3 regions of the Dietzia sp. KRD202 genome follow, and region 3 is predicted to be linked to each of the others. Evidence: predicted binding sites of a transcription regulator. Region 3 holds the regulator's gene; each other region holds the start of a gene.
The links. The regulator LexA, encoded in region 3, represses DNA repair genes until DNA is damaged. The targets are predictions, from matches to a motif close to CGAACANNTGTTCG.
Positions count from the first base shown of each region.

Region 1: J1M64_RS17375 (HNH endonuclease signature motif containing protein) is a predicted target of LexA. The motif match lies at 825-838, and genes of this name have one in related genera.
Region 2: J1M64_RS09735 (HNH endonuclease signature motif containing protein) is a predicted target of LexA. The motif match lies at 994-1,007, and genes of this name have one in related genera.

Region 1 covers NZ_JABFAN010000019.1:356,826-359,087, reverse strand. The annotation lists gene J1M64_RS17380 (HAD hydrolase-like protein) at 1-693, shown strand, start outside; gene J1M64_RS17375 (HNH endonuclease signature motif containing protein) at 843-2,262, shown strand, end outside.
Region 2 covers NZ_JABFAN010000014.1:11,199-13,460, reverse strand. The annotation lists gene J1M64_RS09735 (HNH endonuclease signature motif containing protein) at 1-970, opposite strand, end outside; partial or broken gene J1M64_RS09730 (dihydrofolate reductase family protein) at 1,079-1,424, opposite strand; gene J1M64_RS09725 (nuclear transport factor 2 family protein) at 1,474-1,896, opposite strand; gene J1M64_RS09720 (carboxylesterase/lipase family protein) at 1,956-2,262, shown strand, end outside.
Region 3 covers NZ_JABFAN010000005.1:83,649-85,910, forward strand. The annotation lists gene nrdR (transcriptional regulator NrdR) at 1-272, opposite strand, end outside; gene J1M64_RS01175 (hypothetical protein) at 384-818, opposite strand; gene lexA (transcriptional repressor LexA) at 1,008-1,718, shown strand; gene hflX (GTPase HflX) at 1,758-2,262, opposite strand, start outside.

The DNA.
Region 1 (2,262 bases), on a different contig from region 3:
GTACTCGTCCTGTGGGACCTCGACCTCACCCTCCTCGACCCCGCCGGCTTCGGGACCCGCATGATCACCCCGGCGCTCGCCGACCTCCTCGGCCGCGACCCCGTCATGGGCGCGTCCTTCGCCGGACGGACCGACCGCGCGATCCTCACCGATCTGCTCGAGATCAACGGGATAGGTGTCGACGACGACGAGGTGGTCCTTTCCCTCATGGACGCCGTGGCCCGGCGCTGCGAAACGTTCGGGGAGGATCTCCTGGCCGGTGGTGGCGGTCCCCTGCCCGGCGCCCACGAGGCTGTCGCCGCCCTGGCCGCGGACCCGCGACTGCACCAGGGGATCGTCACCGGCAACATGCGGCGGACGGCGCTGCTCAAGCTGCGGCTCTGTGGCTTCGACGGGCTGCCCGATCCCGGACTCGGCGCGTTCGGTGATCACCACGCGGACCGCGCCCACCTCGTCCGCGACGCCCTCGCCGCCGCCCGGGCCCGCGGTGTGGACGTGACCCCCGGGCGGTCGGTGGTCGTGGGCGATCACGTGCACGATGTCCGCGGGGCGCGCGACGCGGGTGCCGTCTGCGTGGCTGTCGCCACCGGCAGGGTTTCCGCCGACGACCTCCGCGCCGCCGGCGCCCACACCGTCCTGCCGGACCTCACGGACCCTGACGCGCTACTGGCTGCAGTCCACGCCTCCGTCTGACCTGAGGCGTCGCCTGAACCGCAGTGCCATCTGAACCGCAGTGCCGTCTGACCTGCGGCGCCCTGAACGGGGCATCCAGGGCACCGCAGGTCACGACCGCGCCAGCTTTTTCTCCCGACCATGTCGTACCTCGAACATACAGTCGAACCATGAACACAACAGACACCGCCCACTCGCAGTTCGTGGTCCCTCCGGGATTCACGACGGTCCCGACCCCCGCCACCGACGTCGTCGTGCCCGAGGCCTTCAGCCGATGGGACCCCGGACAGCGACGCGGCTATCTCGCGCAACGGGCGATCAACGCTGCCGAAGGCCGCACCGTGGCCTATGCGTACGACTGCGTATCCAGGTCCACCCGGAGCGACCAGCGACGCGATCCTCTGGACACGGCGGCGACCATGGTGAGCGCCTCGATGGCTTTGTCCCGCCTCGGGGCATTTCGGCTGGTGGCCACCGCCATAGAACTGACCGAGCGGCTGCCTCTCACCGCGACACTGCTGACGACCGGGTGGATCGGAGTCGACGCGGCCCACGCCATCGCCGAGGAGACCGCCCTGGTGGAGGACCGTCTCATGCCGGAACTCGACCGCCGCATCAGCGAGGGACTCGCACCGACGAGGCGCCGAACCCACCCGCCCAGGATCGGGCCGCTGCGCAAGATGCTCAGCAAGCACGTCGCGAGCTGCGACCCCGTGGGAGCGGACGCCCGCGCACAACAGGCTCGGCGAGAGCAGAACGTGAGGATGACGCCGGTCACGGGCGATCTCGCGCTGCTCACCGCGACCCTCTCAGCCGTCGACGGCCTGGAGATCACCGAGCGAATCGAAGCCCTGGTCCGCACCGCCGCAACAGACGACCCCCGGTCGATCGGGCAGCTCCGGGCCGCCGGCCTCCTCGCCCTGAGCCGCGGCTGGACCTGTCTGCCCGCACCCGACGGAGACCACCCCACGGACCCGGACGGGATGGCCGCGGCCCGCCGGGTCGTGATCCACGCCTACGACGACGGGGACGCGGACTTCCGGGGCCTGTTCGTGGCAGGTTACGGCCCCGTCAGTCGCTTCACGTCCGATGAACTGCAGCGATTCGCCAGGCGCAGACTCGACGCGATCGACACGCTCGCGGACCCGGACAGTGAGGCCTCCCGCCGGTACAGCCCCTCGGAGGCACTGGCCCGCTTCTGTCGGGGTCGCGACGGCACCTGCGTTTTCCCCGGCTGCCAGACCCCGGCGGACAAGACGGACCTCGACCACATCATCCCCTTCGACCACGACGATCCCCAACGCGGCGGATACACCACCAGCGACGACCTCGGCAGCATCTGCCGCACCCACCATCGCCTCAAGACCGATGGCATCTGGGCCTACTACCGGAGTACTGACGGGGACTACGTGTGGATACATGGTCCGAACCATCCCGACAAGGACCCCGGGACACGCGTCATCACCACCCCCACCGGCCCATTGGCGGAGTTCGGCGCACCGCGACACCCCGAACGCTCCCGGCTACAGAAGGAGGCCGCCGAAGCCGGCAGAACCGGAGACGGCATACCCGGATCGCAGCGCCAACCGC
Region 2 (2,262 bases), on a different contig from region 3:
GGCCCCGGGCCGCGGAGGCGATCACGCTGATGCGGATCGGCTGACCGGCCCGCGCGGCGTTGCCCAGTGTGGGCCGGGGGAGGTCCGCCCCGAGCCTGACGTCGCCGAGCTCGATGCCGTCGTGCTCGGACGCAGGGGCCGGGCCGGAGCCGGAGCCGGGGCTGGTCGCGGACGGGCCACCAGCAGGCGGATAGACGGCGAGCGCGGCGAGGGCGTCGGCGCGGAGCTGATCCAGGGAACCGTCCAGTCCGTCCTCCGAGGCGGCCGACGCATCGGTCTCGATGCGACGACGGAGGAGTTCGGCATCGGCGGCGGTGAGCCTGGCCCACATCGTGGCCATGCCGTTCCGGTCGCCGCGGAATCGGACCGAGCGGGTGGCGGCCGCCGCGGCGGCGGCGTCCTCCGCGGCAGCCGGGTCGTGTCGCTCCACGGCGTCATCGATCGCCGAGTCCACCGCGTTGCGGGTCGGCCGGTCGCCACCGTCGAGATCGTCCGTGAAGCGCGCGACCACCTCGTCCTCCACGACCGACACGATCGCGTCCGGCACCTCCGCCAGGCGACACGCGATATCGACCGCCAACAGCTCGGGCAGCAGCCCGCGGTCGACCGTGGATCGCAGACGGGGCAACCGCCGGTGGATCTGCGTCCCGGCCGTCACCAACCGCGCGGCGTGCCAACACGTGAGCTGACACGCCGCCACGAGGTGATCGCGGGCCCGCGCCTCCGGATCCAGCCGGGCGTACGCGGGCCGGCGCGAACCGGCGCCGGCCTCCTCCGCCTGTGCCTCCTCCGCCTGTGCCTGCTCGGCCCGGGCAAACTGTTCGACCAGGACATGCGCCGCCTCCAGCCGCGTGGCCCCGGCGCGGTTCTGCGCCAGCGTCGCGGCACGGGCCGCCTCGCTGACGGCCTCCCTGTCGACCATGCCGAGGGGCTCGGGTACGGCGAACAGTGCACTCGTCGTCGTCACCATCCCACTCCCTCCGCCACTGACATCGAACCTACATTCGACAATACCCGCACCGGCTCACTAGCACAAGGGTTCGATCATCTTCGATCACTCATCCCAACCTGGTACCCACCCACTGCGCCAGGGAAACACTGTCGCCTGCACCCGATCGACCAGACCGGCGGCCATCAGCGCCCGGTTCATCGACAAGCTGCCGTGCGAGCGCAACGACACGTCGGATTGCTGCTTCAAGCGAGCGACCACCTCGACGGCGTCTCCGCTGACGATGGCCGCGTCCGGCCAGTCGAGGGGACCATCCAGCGTCGTTGACACCACCGTGGTCAGCAGCGTGGTCATCTGGGTGACCCAGGGGTCGAACACGCCGGAATCGTCAGTAGCCGCCCCAATCACCGTTGTCGTTGTACGACCCGAAGCCGTCGAGGCTGGCGAAGACGTCAAACGTGTAGGTGGCGGTCATGGTGTTGCCTCCTAGATCGTGGACGCCTCCCATGGGAGGCGTCCGGACGTCAGCCGGGTTGGAGTGTCCGGAAATCGCCTCGGTCGAAGCTGATGTGGAACCTCCTCGAGTCGATCCGCCAGCCCTCCGGCGTCCGGGTCCACAGATCCGAATACTCGCCGAAGCACTCGTAGGACAGATCGGACTGGTCCCCGGCACCGAGGTGGAGGACACGCGCGTACGTGAGGCTTCGTGCCCGGTCCTCGTCTCCGTGGAAGGCGAGCTGGACCCGATGGTTGCCCAACAGGTGCTGGGACGGTCCGCAGCCCCCGAGGTGCTCCCTGACCCTCTCGATGATCGCCTGCCGACCGGTCGCGCCGTACCCGGTGGCGGACTCGGTGAACAGCTCGCCCAGCCCGTCCCAGTCACGTGAGTCCAACGCGGAGGCCACGTCGGCCAGACGCTCGATGATCAGGTCCCTATCACTTGTCATCTCCTCTTGGTAGCAGGGATCGCCGGGGGATCTCAGCTGTCCTGGCTAATCTGGCCGCCATGACCGACGTCGAGATCGCGCTGTCCACCGGCCGCGTCAAGGGCACCGATCTGGGGGATGTGGTCCGCTACTACGGCATCCCCTACGCCGAGGACCCCGTCGGCGACCTGCGGTTCGCCGCCCCGGTCCGCCGCGAACCGTGGCCGGGCGTCCGTGACGCGACCCGGCCGGCCGCCACCGCGCAGCGGCTGCGCTTCGACCCCGACCCGGCGATCCCCGAGCCGATCGTCGCCGGCACGGACATCCTGCACGTCGACGTGTGGGCCCCCACCGAGGGCGCGGGCCACCCGGTGCTGGTGTGGATCC
Region 3 (2,262 bases):
GCGTCCTCGACCTGTTGGGCGAGGCGACGCAGAGCGTCCTCGTCAACCGATCGTCCCTGGCACGCGCGGCGGACACCGCGGACGACCTTGTCCCGACTGAACGCCTCGGTCACCCCGTTACGTTTGAGAACCGTCAGCAGAGGCGTCTCCAGCGTCGTGAACCGGTGTCCACACCGGGGGCACTCCCGGCGACGCCGGATCGCCTGACCCTCGTCGACGGATCGTGAGTCGATTACCCGGGAGTCCTCGTGGTGGCATGTCGGGCAGTACATTCCCGTGGGGCCCTTCGTCGACCGGAGTTCACGCGTCCCGGATCGTGCCTGACGAAACGCGGGGGCGGTAGACCACCGCCCACGGTCCATTCTAGGAGGCCCGCTGCCCGGTCACGCGTAGGCGGGTCCACCGAGGAAGGCCACTGCGAGAAGCATGATCACGCCGAATGCGATCCCGCACGCCAGTAGCGCCCAGGCCGGCACGTCGTCGACGACCCCGGTGGACACCGGTGCCTCGACGTGGCACGCCCGCACGCGGTCCGTGGAGACCGGGCGCACGAGCACACGGCGACCCGGGGCGACCGACGTGACGGCGGCCGGACGGGCGGCTATCCGCGGCCGATCGAGATACTCCGCGCGCGAGGACGTGACGGCGGGCCGACTGCCCTCCGGTCGGGCCAGGGTGCGTCGCGGCGCACGGGTGGACCGCACCGACACGTCACCGGGCCGGTCGAGGTGCGCGACCCGTCCACGATGGTCGTCGGGGCAGACCTCGGTCCACCGCGCGGCCGGACGTGTGTGGGACTGAAGCTCGACAACGGTCATGGTGGCTCCCTACTCGATACGGTGTGCGATGGTGCTTCGCACACCTGTATGTGTTCCTCAGTACATCTGTTCGAATCCGAACTCCCCTAGAGTTGTATCACGCGACTCCGACATGGTCACGATTCACAGAGGAATTTCTTCGAACACCTGTGTGGCGCGCCGCAGTCCTTGGCACTAGGGTGTAGACAGATCACAACGTCGAACATCCATTCGCCGAAGGGACCACACGAGATGCCGAAGCCCGATTTCGAGTCGCTGACGGACCGACAGAAGAGCGTTCTGCTCCACATCCACGACACCGTCAAGGAGCGTGGTTATCCGCCGAGCATCCGGGAGATCGGGGACGCGGTCGGCTTGCAGTCCACGTCGTCGGTGGCGCATCAACTCCGCACGCTGGAGAAGAAGGGCTTCCTGACGCGGGATCCGCACAAGCCGCGGGCGGTCGACGTCCACGGTGTCCCGGGGCAGAAGTCACGGGGCCGTCGCTCACCTGCTCCGGAGCCCCAGCGTCCGGGCGGAGCGGTCGAGCCCGTTTACGTCCCCGTGCTCGGCCGGATCGCGGCGGGCGGGCCCATCCTCGCGGAGCAAGCCGTCGAGGAGATCTTCCCCCTGCCGTCGGACCTCGTCGGCTCAGGTGATCTGTTCATGCTCAAGGTCGTGGGCGAGTCGATGATCGACGCCGCCATCTGCGATGGCGACTACGTGGTGGTCAGGCGGCAGAACGTCGCGGACAACGGGGAGATCGTCGCCGCCATGATCGACGGGGAGGCGACGGTCAAGACTTTCCGGAACGACTCGAGCGGAGTCTGGTTGCTGCCCCACAATCCGTCGTTCAGCCCGATTCCGGGCGAGCACGCGACGATCCTGGGCAAGGTCGTGACAGTGTTCCGGAAACTCTGAGTCCCGGTTCGAACGACGCGCCGCCCGTCCCCGCAGGGGTCAGGCGGCGCCGTCATGTGGACCGCGGGCGGCGAACTCGTCCAGTTCGCCGGCCACGGACGCGGGCAGTCGGACCACCAGCCGGGTTCCGTCCTGGGTGTGTTCCTCCTCGACCACCGCGCCCTCGGCGTGGACCCGCGACACCACGTCCCCGCGGGAGTACGGGACGGACAGGGTCACCTCGGTGTCCCCGGAGGCGACGATCTGCGTGATTCGCTCGAGGAGTTCGTCGACACCCTGCCCGGTGACCGCCGAGACGAACACGGCGTCGGGCAGCGCGTGGTGCAACTCGGTGAGGACCACGGGATCCGCGGCGTCGATCTTGTTGATCACCAGGAGTTCCCGAGGCCGCTCCGCGTTCTGCTCCTCGACCACCTCGTTGATCACCTTGCGCACCGCCTCGATCTGGCGGAGCGGGAAGGCATCCGAACCATCCACGACGTGGAGGAGCAACTCGGAGTCGACGACCTCTTCCAGTGTGGACCTGAACGCCTCGACCAACTGG